3 regions of the Escherichia sp. XD33 genome follow, and region 1 is predicted to be linked to each of the others. Evidence: riboswitches for the same ligand, from Rfam matches in the RefSeq annotation. Region 1 holds a riboswitch; each other region holds the start of a gene.
What was found. Region 1 has a riboswitch for thiamine pyrophosphate ahead of thiC (phosphomethylpyrimidine synthase ThiC). Riboswitches for the same ligand answer to the same signal wherever they lie in the genome.
Positions count from the first base shown of each region.

Region 2: another riboswitch for thiamine pyrophosphate. It lies ahead of thiM (hydroxyethylthiazole kinase); the one in region 1 lies ahead of thiC (phosphomethylpyrimidine synthase ThiC).
Region 3: another riboswitch for thiamine pyrophosphate. It lies ahead of thiB (thiamine ABC transporter substrate binding subunit); the one in region 1 lies ahead of thiC (phosphomethylpyrimidine synthase ThiC).

Region 1 covers NZ_JAENDM010000047.1:15,788-22,282, reverse strand. Annotated here, with positions in the region: gene nfi (deoxyribonuclease V) at 1-483, opposite strand, end outside; gene hemE (uroporphyrinogen decarboxylase) at 493-1,557, opposite strand; gene nudC (NAD(+) diphosphatase) at 1,597-2,370, opposite strand; gene rsd (sigma D regulator) at 2,465-2,941, shown strand; TPP riboswitch at 2,993-3,093, shown strand; gene thiC (phosphomethylpyrimidine synthase ThiC) at 3,174-5,069, shown strand; gene thiE (thiamine phosphate synthase) at 5,069-5,704, shown strand; gene thiF (thiazole biosynthesis adenylyltransferase ThiF) at 5,697-6,452, shown strand; gene thiS (sulfur carrier protein ThiS) at 6,436-6,495, shown strand, end outside.
Region 2 covers NZ_JAENDM010000030.1:44,598-51,092, reverse strand. Annotated here, with positions in the region: gene rcnA (nickel/cobalt efflux protein RcnA) at 1-558, opposite strand, end outside; gene rcnR (Ni(II)/Co(II)-binding transcriptional repressor RcnR) at 679-951, shown strand; TPP riboswitch at 1,043-1,139, shown strand; gene thiM (hydroxyethylthiazole kinase) at 1,174-1,962, shown strand; gene thiD (bifunctional hydroxymethylpyrimidine kinase/phosphomethylpyrimidine kinase) at 1,959-2,759, shown strand; gene K0778_RS16800 (glycoside hydrolase family 25 protein) at 2,824-3,642, shown strand; gene K0778_RS16795 (GntR family transcriptional regulator) at 3,694-4,440, shown strand; gene K0778_RS16790 (carbohydrate kinase family protein) at 4,414-5,379, opposite strand; gene K0778_RS16785 (ADP-ribosylglycohydrolase family protein) at 5,376-6,380, opposite strand; gene K0778_RS16780 (nucleoside permease) at 6,377-6,495, opposite strand, start outside.
Region 3 covers NZ_JAENDM010000005.1:21,724-28,218, forward strand. Annotated here, with positions in the region: gene araC (arabinose operon transcriptional regulator AraC) at 333-1,211, shown strand; gene K0778_RS04790 (DedA family protein) at 1,297-2,061, shown strand; gene thiQ (thiamine ABC transporter ATP-binding protein ThiQ) at 2,175-2,873, opposite strand; gene thiP (thiamine/thiamine pyrophosphate ABC transporter permease ThiP) at 2,857-4,467, opposite strand; gene thiB (thiamine ABC transporter substrate binding subunit) at 4,443-5,426, opposite strand; TPP riboswitch at 5,457-5,556, opposite strand; gene sgrR (DNA-binding transcriptional regulator SgrR) at 5,590-6,495, opposite strand, start outside.

The sequences.
Region 1 (6,495 bases):
CCAGGCCAGCTGCTCGCCTTTATCCATCAGTGGGGCCAGCGCGCCCGGTTCGCTGGAGAGCGGTTCGAATTTACCGCAGAGCCGTTTTTTCGCCACGCCAATGGTCGGCACATCCACCAATAAGCCAAAATGGCTGGCGACGCCAAGACGGCGAGGATGCGAGATCCCATGACCATCGACAAACACTAAATCCGGCTTTTGCGACAGCATCTCCCACGCTGCCAGCAGCGCAGGATATTCGCGGAAGGAAAGAAAACCTGGAATGTAAGGCATGGTGGTGGCGATGCGGGCAACTTTATACTCCACCAGCTCAAGCGAGGGATATTTCAGCAGCACCATCGCCGCTCGCGTCACTTCTCCGCCCTGCTCAAACCCGACATCGGCTCCGGCGATCAGATCCGGTGGATCTTTATCGAGTCGATCCTCGCGGATCACAGAAGAAGCCAGTTCGATTTGTTGAGCGCGTAATGACGCGAGATCCATAATCACTCCTTAGCGGTGATATTGTTCAGACAGTCGATGCACTGCCTCCACGAACACGCCAGCATGTTCTGGCGGCACATCCTGATGAATGCCGTGACCAAGGTTAAAGACATGACCTTCGCCGTGACCGAAACCTGCAAGTATAGTCGCTACTTCTTCTTCAATGCGGGCAGGCGGCGCGTACAGCATCGACGGATCCATATTACCCTGCAACGCGACTTTATTGCCCACACGGCGGCGCGCATCGGCGATATCCGTTGTCCAGTCGAGGCCCAACGCATCGCAACCGGTTTCTGCCATCGCTTCCAGCCACTGTCCGCCGCCTTTGGTAAACAGCGTGACCGGTACGCGGCGACCGTCGTTTTCACGCAGTAAACCATCAACAATTTTATGCATGTAATAGAGCGAGAACTGTTGATAATCGCGCCCGGTAAGCACACCGCCCCAGGTGTCGAAAATCATCACTGCCTGAGCACCGGCTTTAATCTGCGCATTCAGATACAAAGTGACGCTTTTCGCCAGTTTATCGAGTAGAGCGTGCAGCGCCTGCGGATCGGCATACATCATTTTTTTGATCACGGTGAACGCTTTGCTGCTGCCGCCTTCCACCATGTAGGTCGCCAGCGTCCACGGGCTGCCGGAAAAACCAAGCAGCGGCACTTCGCCTTTCAGTTCGCGACGAATGGTACGCACCGCGTTCATCACGTAACCCAGCTCATCTTCCGGGTCCGGAATTGGCAGTTTATCGACGTCGGCTTTGCAGGTGACTGGCGAGGTAAAACGCGGACCTTCTCCGGCTTCAAAATAGAGCCCTAACCCCATCGCGTCCGGCACGGTGAGGATATCGGAAAAGAGGATCGCCGCATCCAGCGGGTAGCGACGCAGCGGTTGCAAAGTCACTTCGCACGCCAGCTCGGCGTTTTTGCACAGCGACATAAAATCGCCCGCCTGGGCGCGCGTGGCTTTATATTCCGGTAGATAGCGACCCGCCTGGCGCATCATCCATACTGGAGTGACATCAACGGGCTGGCGCAGCAGCGCCCGCAGATAACGATCGTTTTTAAGTTCGGTCATTTTGGCTGTTCCTTAGTGCGTCAGGCGGTCAGTGTATCATCACTCATACTCTGCCCGACACATCGCCACAGTATCTTCTATCAGACGGCGCGCTACGGTGCCGGGCGGCGGGAGTAACGGCAAATCGTCATAGCGATACCAGTTCGCCTCAAGCAATTCTTTCGGGTCGATCACGATGTCGCCGCTGTCATATTCCGCCATAAACGCGGTCATTAAAGACTGAGGAAACGGCCACGGCTGGGAAGTCACATAACGCAAGTTTTTAACTTTAATTCCGCTCTCTTCCATCACTTCCCGCGCGACCGCCTGCTCGAGGGTTTCGCCCACTTCGACGAATCCGGCAAGTACCGTATGGACACCGTTACGATGGCGGGTATGCTGGGCGAGGAGGATCGAATCATCGCGACGGATGGCAACAATAATGCAGGGGGCGATTTGCGGGTAGTAACGCTCACGGCAATGGCTGCACAGCATCGCCCATTCGGTTTTGCTCGGATACATTTCATGCCCGCAGTAACCACAGTATTTATGCGATCGGTAAAACTCCGCCAGTTGTACGCCTCGTCCGGCCAGTTGAAACAGCCCAACATCGAGATCAATGACCTGACGTACCGACCCCATATCGTGACGCCGCTGCTGTTGTACTAACCAAACAGGTTCCCCCTGCCATTCGCCGATTTGTAGTGCGCGCTGACCCACAAGATCGAAATTTGCCGCTTCGCCATATGGCAATTCTCCCTTCGGCAACCATAATTTTTGTTCATGGCTGACGACCCACCAGCCGAGATCTAATTTTTCAATTATACGATCCATAGCTCTTGCACTACCTTTGCATCACTGGCATGTTTAACATGGTTTTTACATTTCTCACTGAGCAGTTTTTGAATACAAACTTGCGGAGTCAATCATGCTTAACCAGCTCGATAACCTGACGGAGCGCGTCAGAGGAAGTAACAAACTGGTTGATCGCTGGCTACATGTACGTAAGCATCTGCTCGTGGCTTACTACAATCTGGTTGGCATTAAGCCTGGCAAAGAATCGTACATGAGGCTAAACGAAAAAGCCCTTGATGATTTTTGTCAGAGCCTGGTCGATTACTTGTCTGCCGGACATTTCAGTATTTATGAGCGCATTCTTCATAAGCTGGAAGGCAACGGGCAACTCGCGCGCGCCGCGAAGATTTGGCCGCAACTCGAAGCCAATACTCAACAGATTATGGATTACTACGATTCCAGTCTGGAAACCGCCATCGATCATGATAATTACCTTGAGTTTCAACAGGTTTTATCTGACATCGGCGAGGCGCTGGAAGCGCGCTTTGTGCTGGAAGATAAGCTGATTCTGCTGGTGCTTGACGCCGCCCGCGTCAAACATCCTGCTTGAGTTCTGCGCTGTTAACGCGTAATTTACATTCAATGCCCCATTTGCGGGGCTAATTTCTTGTCGGAGTGCCTTAACTGGCTGAGACCGTTTATTCGGGATCCGCGGAACCTGATCAGGCTAATACCTGCGAAGGGAACAAGAGTTAATCTGCTATCGCATCGCCCCTGCGGCGATCGTCTCTTGCTTCATCCGTCGTCTGACAAGCCACGTCCTTAACTTTTTGGAATGAGCTATGTCTGCAACAAAACTGACCCGCCGCGAACAACGCGCCCGGGCCCAACATTTTATCGACACCCTGGAAGGCACCGCCTTTCCCAACTCAAAACGCATTTATATCACTGGCACACACCCCGGCGTGCGCGTGCCGATGCGTGAGATCCAGCTTAGCCCGACGCTAATTGGCGGTAGCAAAGAACAGCCGCAGTACGAAGAAAACGAAGCGATTCCGGTCTACGACACCTCCGGCCCGTATGGTGATCCGCAGATTGCCATTAACGTGCAGCAAGGGCTGGCAAAACTACGCCAGCCGTGGATCGATGCGCGCGGCGATACCGAAGAACTTACCGTGCGCAGTTCCGATTACACTAAAGCGCGGCTGGCAGATGATGGCCTCGACGAACTGCGTTTTAGCGGCGTACTAACACCAAAACGCGCCAAAGCAGGACGCCGTGTCACCCAACTGCACTACGCCCGCCAGGGCATCATCACGCCGGAAATGGAATTCATCGCCATCCGCGAGAATATGGGCCGCGAGCGCATCCGTAGCGAGGTTTTACGCCACCAGCATCCGGGAATGAGCTTTGGCGCACATCTGCCGGAAAATATCACTGCGGAATTTGTCCGTGATGAAGTTGCTGCCGGACGTGCGATTATCCCGGCCAACATTAATCATCCGGAATCGGAGCCGATGATTATTGGTCGCAATTTCCTGGTAAAAGTTAACGCCAATATCGGCAACTCGGCGGTCACCTCTTCCATCGAAGAAGAAGTGGAAAAGCTGGTATGGTCCACGCGCTGGGGAGCGGATACGGTGATGGATCTCTCCACCGGTCGCTATATTCACGAAACCCGCGAGTGGATTTTGCGTAACAGCCCGGTGCCGATCGGTACAGTGCCGATCTACCAGGCGCTGGAGAAGGTTAACGGGATCGCCGAAGATCTTACCTGGGAAGCGTTCCGCGACACGCTGCTGGAACAGGCCGAGCAAGGTGTGGATTACTTCACTATCCATGCGGGCGTACTGCTGCGCTATGTGCCGATGACCGCGAAACGCCTGACCGGTATCGTCTCTCGCGGCGGTTCGATTATGGCGAAATGGTGCCTCTCCCATCATCAGGAAAATTTCCTCTATCAACACTTCCGCGAAATTTGTGAAATCTGTGCCGCTTATGACGTTTCGCTGTCGCTGGGCGACGGTCTGCGCCCCGGTTCTATTCAGGACGCCAACGATGAAGCGCAGTTTGCCGAGCTGCATACGCTGGGCGAACTGACCAAAATTGCCTGGGAATATGACGTGCAGGTGATGATTGAAGGCCCAGGCCACGTGCCGATGCAGATGATCCGCCGCAATATGACCGAGGAGTTAGAGCACTGCCACGAAGCGCCGTTTTACACTCTGGGGCCGCTAACTACCGATATTGCGCCGGGCTATGACCACTTCACGTCGGGGATTGGTGCGGCGATGATTGGCTGGTTTGGCTGCGCGATGCTCTGTTACGTAACGCCAAAAGAGCATCTGGGTCTGCCCAATAAAGAAGATGTTAAGCAGGGGCTTATCACCTATAAGATTGCCGCCCACGCCGCTGACCTGGCGAAAGGGCATCCGGGCGCGCAAATTCGCGATAACGCCATGTCGAAAGCCCGCTTCGAATTTCGCTGGGAAGACCAGTTTAATCTGGCCCTCGACCCGTTTACCGCCCGCGCTTATCACGATGAAACCCTGCCGCAAGAGTCAGGTAAAGTCGCCCATTTTTGCTCCATGTGTGGGCCGAAATTCTGCTCGATGAAAATCAGCCAGGAAGTGCGTGATTACGCCGCCACGCAAACTATTGAAATGGGAATGGCGGATATGTCGGAGAACTTCCGTGCCAGAGGCGGAGAAATCTACCTGCGTAAGGAGGAAGCGTGATGTATCAGCCTGATTTTCCTCCTGTACCTTTTCGTTCAGGACTGTACCCGGTGGTGGACAGCGTACAGTGGATCGAACGTCTGTTGGATGCAGGCGTACGTACTCTCCAGCTACGCATCAAAGATCGGCGCGATGAAGAGGTGGAAGCCGATGTCGTGGCGGCAATTGCGCTGGGCCGCCGCTATAACGCGCGATTGTTTATCAACGATTACTGGCGGCTGGCGATCAAGCATCAGGCGTATGGCGTCCATTTGGGGCAGGAAGATTTGCAAGCCACCGATCTCAATGCCATCCGCGCGGCAGGCCTGCGGCTGGGCGTTTCGACACATGACGATATGGAAATCGACGTCGCGCTGGCAGCACGCCCCTCTTATATCGCGCTGGGACATGTGTTCCCGACGCAAACCAAACAGATGCCTTCTGCACCGCAGGGGCTGGAACAGCTGGCACGGCATGTTGAGCGACTGGCGGATTATCCCACCGTGGCGATTGGCGGTATCAGTCTGGCACGCGCGCCTGCGGTGATAGCAACGGGTGTCGGCAGTATCGCCGTCGTCAGCGCCATTACTCAAGCCGCAGACTGGCGTTTGGCAACGGCACAGTTGCTGGAAATTGCAGGAGTTGGCGATGAATGACCGTGACTTTATGCGTTATAGCCGCCAAATCCTGCTCGACGATATCGCTCTGGACGGGCAGCAAAAACTGCTCGACAGCCAGGTGCTGATTATCGGTCTGGGCGGGCTGGGTACACCTGCTGCGCTGTACCTGGCGGGCGCTGGCGTCGGGACGCTGGTACTGGCAGATGACGACGATGTGCATTTAAGCAATCTGCAACGACAAATCCTCTTTACCACTGAAGATATCGATCGCCCGAAATCGCAGGTCAGCCAACAGCGACTGGCACAGTTGAATCCCGACATTCAACTGACAGCATTACAACAACGGTTAACGGGTGAGGCGTTAAAAGATGCGGTTGCACGGGCCGATGTGGTGCTCGACTGTACCGACAATATGGCGACTCGCCAGGAGATTAATGCCGCCTGCGTGGCACTCAACACGCCGCTTATCACCGCCAGCGCGGTCGGATTTGGCGGTCAGTTGATGGTACTGACGCCGCCCTGGGAGCAGGGGTGTTACCGCTGCCTGTGGCCAGATAACCAGGAGCCAGAACGCAACTGCCGCACGGCGGGCGTGGTTGGCCCGGTGGTCGGGGTTATGGGCACTTTGCAGGCACTGGAAGCCATTAAGTTATTAAGCGGTATAGAGACACCTGCGGGAGAACTCCGACTGTTCGACGGTAAATCGAGCCAGTGGCGCAGCCTGGCGTTGCGCCGCGCCAGTGGTTGCCCGGTATGCGGAGGAAGCAATGCAGATCCTGTTTAACGATCAAGCGATGCAGTGCGCCGCCGGGCAAACTGTTCACGAA
Region 2 (6,495 bases), on a different contig from region 1:
GGGGATAAGGCCACCGGTTAAGCCAAATAACAAAATTTGCCAGTTGGTGACCTCTCTACCATCAAAGCGTCGTTTAATGTCATTGGCATGGGCTCGTGCATGGGCATCCTGATACTCGCCATGTTCGTGATGGTGATGATGTCCATGGTCGTGGTGATGTTCGTGATCGTGATGATGATGCTCATAATCATGCCCGTGCATATTCTCCAGCCAGTTGCGTTCGCCGCGCCAGGTACGCCAGAACATCCAGAACGCGGTGCTAATAATGATCACTGCGGAAATCAGCTGGAGCCACGGTTCTGCTGATTGAGCAGTAAAGCGCTTGCTGATCACCATCCCGCCAAAGGCAATTAACCAGACCACTGCGGTATGCGAAATAGTTGCTGCCAGTCCGAGCATCACCGCTTGTTTAATGGTGCCTTTGATGGCGATGATAAACGCCGCCATCATCGTTTTTGAGTGCCCTGGTTCCAGGCCATGAAGCGCACCAAGTAAGATGGCGCTGGGGATGAAGAACCAGGCGTTTCCTTGCTGAAGAAGAGTTGTAAATTCGGTCATGATAATAATTCTTAGTATTAATTCGGCAATCTGATTCTACTCCCCCCCAGTACCTGATACTACCCCCCAGTAGATTAATAGTGCTATGATTTTTCATATTCTTGTTAACCAGGTGTTGCCATGTCTCATACAATCCGTGATAAACAGAAACTGAAAGCGCGTGCCAGTAAGATTCAGGGCCAGGTCGTGGCGCTCAAGAAAATGCTCGACGAGCCGCACGAATGCGCTGCAGTTTTACAACAGATTGCTGCTATCCGTGGCGCGGTAAACGGTCTGATGCGGGAAGTGATTAAAGGTCATCTGACGGAACACATCGTTCACCAGGGGGATGAGCTAAAACGTGAAGAAGATCTGGATGTCGTTCTGAAGGTGCTGGATTCATATATCAAATAATTTATTAACGCGATTGTAAAACTGCCGTTTTTCCTCGTTTACAACGCGTGCGCTGGACATTACCATCCTCCTCTGCGATTTATCATCGCAACCAAACGACTCGGGGTGCCCTTCTGCGTGAAGGCTGAGAAATACCCGTATCACCTGATCTGGATAATGCCAGCGTAGGGAAGTCACGGACCACCAGGTCATTGCTTCTTCACGTTATGGCAGGAGCAAACTATGCAAGTCGACCTGCTGGGTTCAGCGCAATCTGCGCACGCGTTACACCTTTTTCACCAACATTCCCCTCTTGTGCACTGCATGACCAATGATGTGGTGCAAACCTTTACCGCCAATACCTTGCTGGCGCTCGGTGCATCGCCAGCGATGGTTATCGAAACCGAAGAGGCCAGTCAGTTTGCGGCTATCGCCAGTGCCTTGTTGATTAACGTTGGCACACTGACGCAGCCACGCGCTCAGGCGATGCGTGCTGCCGTTGAGCAAGCAAAAAGCTCTCAAACACCCTGGACGCTTGATCCAGTAGCGGTGGGTGCGCTCGATTATCGCCGCCATTTTTGTCATGAACTTTTATCTTTTAAACCGGCAGCGATACGTGGTAATGCTTCGGAAATCATGGCATTAGCTGGCATTGCTAATGGCGGACGGGGAGTGGATACCACTGACGCCGCAGCTAACGCGATACCCGCTGCACAAACACTGGCACGGGAAACTGGCGCAATCGTCGTGGTCACTGGCGAGATGGATTATGTTACCGATGGACATCGTATCATTGGTATTCACGGTGGTGATCCGTTAATGACCAAAGTGGTAGGAACTGGCTGTGCATTATCGGCGGTTGTCGCTGCCTGCTGTGCGTTACCAGGCGATACGCTGGAAAATGTCGCATCTGCCTGTCACTGGATGAAACAAGCCGGAGAACGCGCAGTCGCCAGAAGCGAGGGGCCAGGCAGTTTTGTTCCACATTTCCTTGATGCGCTCTGGCAATTGACGCAGGAGGTGCAGGCATGAAACGAATTAACGCTCTGACGATTGCCGGTACTGATCCGAGTGGTGGTGCGGGGATTCAGGCCGATCTTAAAACCTTCTCGGCACTTGGCGCTTATGGTTGCTCAGTTATTACTGCACTGGTGGCGCAAAATACCCGTGGCGTACAGTCGGTGTATCGCATTGAGCCTGATTTTGTCGCCGCCCAGCTCGATTCGGTGTTCAGCGATGTGCGAATCGATACCACTAAAATCGGTATGCTGGCGGAAACCGATATTGTTGAAGCGGTGGCAGAACGGTTGCAACGTTATCAGATCCAAAACGTGGTACTCGACACCGTTATGCTGGCAAAAAGCGGCGACCCGCTGCTTTCACCTTCGGCGGTTGCTACGCTGCGCAGTCGATTATTGCCACAGGTTTCATTAATAACGCCAAACTTGCCCGAAGCTGCCGCCTTGCTCGACGCGCCACACGCGCGCACCGAACAGGAAATGCTGGAACAAGGGCGATCGCTGTTGGCGATGGGCTGTGGCGCAGTGCTAATGAAAGGTGGTCATCTGGATGATGAGCAAAGCCCGGACTGGCTGTTTACCCGCGAGGGTGAACAACGGTTTACCGCACCGCGCATTATGACCAAAAACACCCACGGCACTGGTTGTACACTCTCTGCGGCGTTGGCTGCACTACGCCCGCGCCATACAAACTGGGCTGACACCGTACAGGAGGCAAAAAGCTGGCTTTCATCGGCGTTAGCCCAGGCCGACACGCTGGAAGTTGGTCACGGTATTGGTCCGGTTCACCACTTCCACGCCTGGTGGTGAGCACCGTACTATAGCTGCTTTGGTTATTGTCAGCCTTTGGCACTGACATTCAGGGATGAAACCAATGCAGCTAAGAATTACCAGTCGAAAAAAACTCACCTCTCTATTATGCGCTCTTGGGCTAATTTCCATCATTGCAATTTATCCGCGTCAGACGGTGAATTTTTTCTATTCGACAGCAGTTCAGATTAAAGACTACATCCACTTCTACGGTTATCGCCCGGTTAAATCTTTCGCAATTCGCATTCCTGCCAGTTATACCATTCACGGAATAGATGTTTCGCGCTGGCAGGAGCGGATCGACTGGCAGCGGGTGGCAAAAATGCGCGACAACGGTATCCGCTTACAGTTTGCTTTTATTAAGGCGACGGAAGGCGAAAAGCTGGTGGACCCCTATTTTTCGCGTAACTGGCAACTAAGCCGCGAAAATGGCATGCTGCGTGGGGCGTATCATTATTTCTCCCCGTCGGTATCCGCTTCAGTTCAGGCGCGATTATTTCTGCAAACGGTGGATTTCTCACAAGGCGATTTCCCTGCCGTGCTGGACGTAGAAGAACGGGGAAAATTATCGGCAAAAGAATTACGCAAGCGGGTAAGTCAGTGGCTAAAAATGGTAGAAAAACGCACGGGAAAAAAGCCGATTATTTACTCAGGAGCCGTTTTTTATCACACGAATCTGGCGGGCTATTTTAATGAATATCCGTGGTGGGTGGCTCACTATTATCAACGTTGTCCGGACAATGACGGAATGGCCTGGCGCTTCTGGCAGCATTCCGACCGTGGACAGGTAGATGGCATCAATGGTCCGGTGGATTTTAATGTGTTTAATGGCACGGTGGAGGAGTTGCAGGGATTCGTTGATGGGATTAAAGAAACGCCTTAAATAAGAAGCAGTGATATACTCCCACCAGACTCCCTGGCAGGAAAAAGACAAATGGAACAAGCGCATACCCAGCTGATTGCCCAACTGAACGAGCGTATTTTAGCTGCGGATAACACGCCGCTTTATATTAAGTTTGCCGAAACGGTAAAAAATGCCGTGCGCAGCGGGGTGCTGGAGCATGGCAATATTTTGCCCGGTGAGCGTGATTTAAGTCAGTTAACCGGCGTTTCGCGCATTACGGTGCGCAAGGCGATGCAGGCGCTGGAAGAAGAGGGTGTGGTGACGCGTTCGCGCGGTTACGGCACGCAGATCAACAACATCTTCGAATACTCGTTGAAAGAAGCGCGAGGTTTTTCTCAGCAGGTGGTATTGCGCGGGAAAAAGCCCGATACGCTATGGGTTAACAAGCGTGTCGTGAAATGTCCCGAAGAAGTCGCGCAGCAGCTGGCGGTCGAAGCAGGAAGTGATGTCTTTTTGCTTAAGCGTATTCGCTATGTCGATGAAGAAGCGGTATCGATTGAGGAATCGTGGGTTCCGGCGCATTTAATTCATGATGTTGATGCCATCGGGATTTCACTTTATGACTATTTCCGCAGCCAGCACATTTACCCACAACGTACACGTTCCCGCGTTAGCGCCCGGATGCCGGATGCCGAGTTTCAGTCACATATTCAGTTAGATAGCAAAATACCGGTGCTGGTGATCAAGCAAGTGGCGCTTGACCAACAGCAACGGCCTATTGAGTACAGCATTAGCCACTGTCGCAGCGATCTATACGTTTTTGTGTGCGAGGAGTAGTTCCTCGCGCGTTGGCGCACAATCACCGCCCCGATGCCCGACAACCCACGACGCCACTGCATTGCCCAGTAATACGGCATCCGCCAGTGGCAGACCAGAGGCCAGCCCGGCAAGTACGCCACCTGCATGACTGTCGCCCGCCCCAATGGTGTCTACAACTTGCGTTGGAAATGCCGGAATGCAGCCAGAAGCGTCGTTGCTGAAATACCATGCACCCTCTTTATCGAGACGAACGATCAACGGCGCGGCAAATTTCTCCTGCCATTGCTTGCCAAGTGTTGTTATCTCTGCGGATAAAGCAAAACGTTCGGCGGCAATCTCAGCCTCTTGACGATTGAGTGATACTAAAGGTCGACAGGCCATGATCCGCGCCAGTAATGCGTCCGGGATATCGCCGATACGTGGGCCAAAATCGATAAACGGCGTCACGTCTTGCAGCTTTTCCAGCCATTCCACTAACAATTCGCCGCAGGGCGAGGCCAGTTGATAACCGGAAAAATAGAGCAGGCTGCCAGGCGCAACGGTTAATCGCGCCAGCCACTGGCGATTCCACTGATTTTCCACACCGCTGAATGACATAAAAGTGCGTTCGCCATCCGGCTCAACCAGCGCCAGACACCAGCCGTTATCGCCTTCGGCGTTATCGATCAGGCTGATTAACCCCTCTTTCGCCATCCGGTTGCGAATAATCTCCGCCCACACGCCCTGACCGAGCGGCAAGGCATTACCCGCTTCGATGCCGAGGCGCTTTAACGCCACGGCAATATTCAGTGCGCAGCCGCCAACGTTAACGCTCTGCTGCTTCAGTTCGATATCGCACCCACGCCAGGGGAGGGCATAAGCGTCGGCGATCACATCAATGACCGCCGCGCCGACGACCATCACCGGCTGACGCGAGGTTAATTCAGGCAGCAGCGTGTGTAATCGAGCGCCGCTCATACCGCCTCCCGTTGTTGACGATATTTCGCCAGCGCTGTGGCATAGCGGTTGAAATCAAGCTGATTTACCGCATCCAGTTCCGCCTTTAATGCAGGATCGATAGCGTTAACGCCATGCAACGCGCCGCAAATCGCCGTCGCCATAGCGCCGATGGTGTCTGTGTCGCCGCCAAGGTTAGCGCACAGGACGGCGCAGCGATTCGGGTCGGTTTGTGCCAGTTCAACCAGCGCAATGGCGCACGGAACGGACTCAATAGTGCTGGTACCTGCGCCAACGACCTGGTAAAGCTGTTCGCTGGCGGATTCGGTGCCGTCGGCATTGCGCACAATTTTCAGCGCAATCTCCAGACGTGCTGCCAGTGAGGCGCTGAAGGTAGTGATGCGTTTTTGCTGTGCATGTCGCGCAATTGAAGGCAGTGAATCTACAATCGCTGACCAGCTTTCTCCGTCAATGGCACGAGAAATCGCCCATGCGATGACTACCGCGCCTGCAACCGCCAGATCGGATTTATGGGTCGGGCTGGACGCCAGCGCCACATCATCAATAAAGGAATCAACATCGTGCGCCGGAAGCAAACAACCTAATGGCGAGACGCGCATCGCTGCGCCGTTGGTCACGCCGTTGTTTTCCAGTTCAGCAATGGGTTTACCGTCGCGAATGGCGTTAAGCGCAATCTTCGAGGTCGGACCAAGTACGTTTTTGTTAAAGGCGTCGAAACGCAGCGCCCAGTCGAGAATATTACGCCCAATCAGATTCGGATCGATCTTGCCTTCACGTTCCAGTAACGCATCCGCCAGACACAGCGCCATCGAGGTATCGTCGGTGAATTCGGCGCGGTTAAAATAACAGGCCGCGTTATTCTCCTTTGGTCCAGGAAGAAAACGGTCAATCCAGCCAAAGTGTGCTTTAACGCGGCTGCGTGGCCAAAGCTCGGAGGGCATCCCCATCGCATCCCCTAACGCCTGCCCATAAAGAGCACCGAGAATACGTTCTGTTTTCATTTAACTTCCCCTTGTGTCAACGCAATATCGCGATCATCGACCTTGATAGCCGTAATTTCGTTGTCGGATTCGCGGAAAAAAATCATGAACAGCACGGCGATAATGGCAATCATCA
Region 3 (6,495 bases), on a different contig from region 1:
ACTCCATCCAAAAAAACGGGTATGGAGAAACAGTAGAGAGTTGCGATAAAAAGCGTCAGGTAGGATCCGCTAATCTTATGGATAAAAATGCTATAGCATAGCAAAGTGTGACGCCGTGCAAATAATCAATGTGGACTTTTCTGCCGTGATTATAGACACTTTTGTTACGCGTTTTTGTCATGGCTTTGGTCCCGCTTTGTTACAGAATGCTTTTAATAAGCGGGGTTACCGGTTGGGTTAGCGAGAAGAGCCAGTAAAAGACGCAGTGACGGCAATGTCTGATGCAATATGGACAATTGGTTTCTTCTCTGAATGGCGGGAGTATGAAAAGTATGGCTGAAGCGCAAAATGATCCCCTGCTGCCGGGATACTCGTTTAATGCCCATCTGGTGGCGGGTTTAACGCCGATTGAGGCCAACGGTTATCTCGATTTTTTTATCGACCGACCGCTGGGAATGAAAGGTTATATTCTCAATCTCACCATTCGCGGTCAGGGGGTGGTGAAAAATCAGGGACGAGAATTTGTTTGCCGACCGGGTGATATTTTGCTGTTCCCGCCAGGAGAGATTCATCACTACGGTCGTCATCCGGAGGCTCGCGAATGGTATCACCAGTGGGTTTACTTTCGTCCGCGCGCCTACTGGCATGAATGGCTTAACTGGCCGTCAATATTTGCCAATACGGGGTTCTTTCGCCCGGATGAAGCGCACCAGCCGCATTTCAGCGACCTGTTTGGGCAAATCATTAACGCCGGGCAAGGGGAAGGGCGCTATTCGGAGCTGCTGGCGATAAATCTGCTTGAGCAATTGTTACTGCGGCGCATGGAAGCGATTAACGAGTCGCTCCATCCACCGATGGATAATCGGGTACGCGAGGCTTGTCAGTACATCAGCGATCACCTGGCAGACAGCAATTTTGATATCGCCAGCGTCGCACAGCATGTTTGCTTGTCGCCGTCGCGTCTGTCACATCTTTTCCGCCAGCAGTTAGGGATTAGCGTCTTAAGCTGGCGCGAGGACCAACGTATCAGCCAGGCGAAGCTGCTTTTGAGCACCACCCGGATGCCTATCGCCACCGTCGGTCGCAATGTTGGTTTTGACGATCAACTCTATTTCTCGCGGGTATTTAAAAAATGCACCGGGGCCAGCCCGAGCGAGTTCCGTGCCGGTTGTGAAGAAAAAGTGAATGATGTAGCCGTCAAGTTGTCATAATTGGTAACGAATCAGACAATTGACGGCTTGACGGAGTAGCATAGGGTTTGCAGAATCCCTGCTTCGTCCATTTGACAGGCACATTATGCAAGCATTGCTGGAACACTTTATTACCCAATCTACCGTGTATTCATTGATGGCGGTGGTGTTGGTGGCCTTTCTGGAGTCGCTGGCGCTGGTCGGTTTGATTCTACCCGGTACGGTGCTGATGGCGGGGCTGGGAGCGCTGATTGGCAGCGGCGAGTTAAGTTTCTGGCACGCCTGGCTGGCAGGGATTGTCGGTTGTCTGCTGGGCGACTGGATCTCCTTCTGGCTGGGCTGGCGTTTTAAAAAGCCGTTGCATCGCTGGTCATTTCTGAAGAAAAACAAAGCATTACTCGATAAAACTGAACATGCGTTGCATCAACACAGCATGTTCACCATTCTGGTCGGTCGCTTTGTTGGCCCGACGCGTCCGCTGGTGCCAATGGTGGCGGGAATGCTGGATCTGCCGGTGGCAAAATTCATTACGCCGAATATTATCGGCTGCCTGCTGTGGCCACCGTTTTACTTCCTGCCTGGGATTCTGGCGGGCGCGGCGATCGATATTCCAGCCGGAATGCAGAGCGGCGAGTTTAAATGGTTGCTGCTGGCGACGGCGGTATTTTTGTGGGTTGGTGGCTGGCTGTGCTGGCGGTTATGGCGCAGCGGTAAAGCAACCGATCGTTTAAGTCATTATTTGTCGCGCGGCCGTTTGTTGTGGCTGACGCCGTTGATTTCTGCCATCGGCGTGGTGGCGCTGGTGGTGTTAATTCGCCACCCGTTGATGCCGGTGTATATCGATATTTTGCGTAAAGTGGTTGGGGTTTAGGGGATTGTCTTGTGCGGGTTGCCTGATGCGACGCTGACCGCGTCTTATCAGGCCTACAAAACGCACTGTCCGTAGGTCGGATAAGGTGTTCACGCCGCATCTGACAGTGCATACTAACCCGTAATCCCCAATAGTGCTGAAGCACTCGCCTTACCGCTCAACAACTCATTGGTCTTACCCTGCCAGGCGATGCGCCCGTCGGCGACCACCACCGAGCGCGTGGCGATCCGCGCGGCATCTTCCACACTGTGTGACACCATCAATAACGTCATTTTTTGCTGCTGGCAGCTCGTGCTCACCAGCGTCAGCATCTCCTGACGTAACGCCGGATCGAGCGCAGAGAACGGTTCATCGAGCAATAAAATCGGCTGTTCGCGCACCAGACAACGCGCTAACGCCACGCGCTGTCGCTGACCGCCGGAAAGCTCGCCAGGTAACCGCGCCATTAAATTATCAATCCCCATCTGGCGGGCGATAGCGTGCATTTTCTCCTGCTGTGCCGCGTTCAGTTTCAATCCCGGATTTAGCCCCAGCCCGATGTTCTGCGCGACCGTCAGGTGACTGAACAGGTTGTTTTCCTGAAACAGCATCGACACCGGACGGCGTGACGGCGGCGTCGTGGTGTGATCAACGCCGTCGATAGTCAGCGAACCGCTGGCTGGCGTCAGAAAACCGGCGATCAAGTTCAGCAGGGTACTTTTACCTGCGCCGCTTGGCCCGAGGATCGCCACCTGCTCGCCGCGTTCTACCGTTAAGCTAAAACGCATCGGCAAATGTTGGTAAAGCCAGGTGATATCAGTCAGTTTTAACATCTCGCCCCGGTAGTTTTTCAATCACGGTAAACAGCAGAAAACAGAGTAGCAGCAGAATTAACGCGGTGACCGCGCCGTCCTGGCTGCGATAGGAGCCAATTTGCTGGTAGAGATAAAACGGCAGGGTGCGGAAATCATCGTTACCGAACAACGCCACCACGCCAAAATCACCAATCGACAGCACGCAGGCAAAAGCCAGCGCCTGCGCCAGTGGACGTTTCAGGGCGCGCAGCTCGACCACTTTTAAGCGCGACCAGCCTTCAATGCCCAGCGACTGACACAACATACTGTAGCGGGCGGTGATATCGCGCATCGGGTTTTCCAGTACTTTCAGCGCATAAGGGATCGCCATTAACGCATTGGTGAAAATCACAATGCCGTCAGCAGATTGCGGCAGGCCAATGGTGTTGTTGAGCAGTAAAAAGAAGCCGGTAGCCAGCACAATCCCCGGCATGGCGAGGATCAACATGCCGCTCATCTCCAGCGCCTGACCCGCCAGCATTTTCTGCCGCGCCCGAAGTTCGCGACTGCTCCATAGCAGCATCATGGTCAGCACTACGCACAATACACCTGCCGCCAGCGCAATACGCAACGAGGTCCACAGCGCCTGCCACAGCACCGGTTGTGCCAGCACTTCCGGCAACTGGCGATTTAGCCCATCGACGATCACCGCCAGCAACGGTGGCAGCAACAGCAGCAGCGCCAGCACAATTAACACCGTGTCGCAAATGCGGCTATGCAGACGATCGTCCGGGTCGCGCCAGCCTTGCAGCAGCGTGGTGCCTGGCGCAATGGCCTTACTCAATCGCTGACTCAGCAGCACCAACCCGAGGCAACACACCATCTGGATCAGCGCCAGCATCGCCGCGCGGGCAGGATCGTAGTCGTAACTCAGCGCCTGATAGATTGCCAGCTCGATAGTGGTTGCCTGCGGACCGCCGCCCAGCGATAGCACGGTGGCGAAGCTGGCGAAACAGAGCATAAAGATAAGTGCAGCAACCGGCGGGATTTGTCGCCGTAACCACGGCCATTCGACGAAGCGGAAAAAATGCCAGCCGCGCATCCCAAGCTGGGCGGCAAGCTGACGTTGTTCGCCGGGAATGTTTTCCAGTGCCTGGAGTAATAAGCGGCTCGCCATCGGTAGATTAAAAAATACGTGGGCCAGCAAAATACCTTGCAGGCCGTAGGGCGAAAAGGTCCACTCCAGACCGAGCGATTGGCAGAGTGTTGCCAGCCAGCCCTGGCGACCATAGACGCTAAGAATGCCGAAAACAGCAACCAGCACCGGGAGGATTAAGGTCATTGCGCACAGACGCAACAGCGCCAGCCGACCCGGAAAGCGCCTGCGATAGAGCGCGCGGGCGAGGAATATCGCGGGTACGACAGAGAGCAGCGCCGAGAGAAACGCCTGCCAGAAGGAGAAGCGCACCACATGCCACAGGTAGCTGTCCTGCCAGATTGCCGCCCAGCTACCCTGCGGTGCGTTCCACCACAGGGCGAGAAACGCCGCCAGCGCAACCGCTACCACCAGCGTGGCGGCGCTTACACCTGGAATTAACCAGCCGGGAATTAACGGCTGACGGCGCGTTGCCATTCGCTAATCCATGCCTGACGTTGTGCCGCCACTTCAGCTGGTGTGAACTCCAGCGTGGTGGCCGGTTTGGTCAATTGTTCAAACCCGGCAGGCAGTGTGACATTTGCCACCGGATACATCCAGTTACCGGTTGGGATCGCATTCTGAAAAGCCGGAGAAACCATAAACTGGAGGAATTTTTGCGCCAGCTCCGGCTGCTTGCTGGCAGCGGTGCGGGCGGCGACTTCCACCTGCAGATAGTGACCTTCGCTGAAGTTCGCAGCGGCGTAGTTATCTTTCTTCTCTTCGAGAATGTGATAAGCCGGAGAGGTGGTGTAACTCAGTACCAGATCGCTTTCGCCTTTTAAAAACAGGCCGTAGGCTTCGCTCCAGCCTTTGGTGACGGTGACGGTTTTCTTCGCCAGTTTCTGCCAGGCTTGCGGGGCGTTATCGCCATAGACTTTTTGCATCCATAGCAACAGACCCAGCCCCGGCGTACTGGTGCGCGGATCCTGATAAATCACCCGCCAGTTTTGATCGCTCTCAACCAGCTCCTTCAGGCTTTGTGGCGGGTTTTTTAGTTTGTTCTTGTCATAGACGAAGGCGAAGTAGCCGTAATCAAACGGTACGAAAGTGTCATTATTCCAGCCGCCGGGAACGTTAACGGCATCCGCTGCCACACCGCTTTTGGCAAATAGTCCGGTTTTACTGGCGGCGTCTAACAGATTGTTATCCAGCCCCAGCAGCACATCGGCTTTACTATTTTTGCCTTCCATCCGTAGACGGTTGAGAAGCGAAACGCCATCTTCCAGCGCCACCAGTTTCAGTTCGCAGTTACAGTCGGCTTCAAAAGCTTTTTTGATCTTTGGACCAGGCCCCCAGTCGGCGGCGAAGGAATCGTAGGTATAAACAGTCAGAACGGGTTTAGCGAAAACGGGCGCTGTGCACAGCAACAGCAGGGGAAGACATTTTTTTAACACTTTGCACCTCAAAAAAGAGTGGCAAAGGACTTGAGAAGGAGCCTCAAATCCCTTCGCCGGCGTTATCCGGATCAGGTTCGACGGGTATTTTCTCAGCGCACGCGTTTGCGTGGCACCCCGTTGAGAACGGCGTTAGTGTAGTGATTTTGTTATCTACCAGCAATCATGGATCCGGCGGCGCAAACCACGCTGATTTAAAATCGAACCAGCCGAGGGTATTCATACGCAGGCCGCGCATACTGCGTTGTCCCTGAATGATCAGCCAGTGGTGGATAAGCGGCACCATTGCTTTACTGGCGACCAGTTGCTGGCACCAGTTCGCCAGGTTCATTTCGCCATTGCGCCAGCGGGCGGCGTCGGCTTGCCAGTCGATCGGAATACAGTGTTGGAGCAGCGGCACCTCGCACAAGTGCGCGAACAGCGAAAAATCCAGCGGCAGCGTAAAGTTGGCGCTATTAAGCCAGATATCGCTCTCGATCTCTCCTTCATGCCACTGATCGTAGTCGATCTCTTTGATTTCCAGCGTGACCTGGTGGCTTGCCAGAATCTGCTGCATGATCCCGGCAATCACCCGATGCTCACTGTGATCCTGATAAAAGGTCAGGGTGAGGCTTTCCAGACCAGCCGGTTTTTCGCTCTTTATGGTGCGGGCATGGTGCCAACGGGGGAGCAGTCCATAAGCCGGGAACCACAGTTGCTGGTACTGTTCCTCAGCGAAATAGACCAGATTAGTTGGAGAAAGCACATAGCTTACCCAGTCCCTGACTTGCTGATTCGCCCCGCGATGGGTGCGGCTGTCGAATAGTAAATAGTAGCAACCTTCCTCCAGGCGGCTTTCAATCTCTTTTTCCTCGCCCTGTGGACCTTTTAGCATCAGACCTCCAGCTGGCTCGTCGGCAATTTCCGGCAGAACCCAGACGTTAACTTCATCGATTAATGCCCGGTAACCGAAGAAGTCATCGAATGCCTGAATTTTCAGTTGATTGGTGGTGTTGCGGATCACCGCATACGGACCGGTGCCGATGGGATGGCTGGCAAAGTTACTGAGGGTTTCCCATTCGCGCGGCAG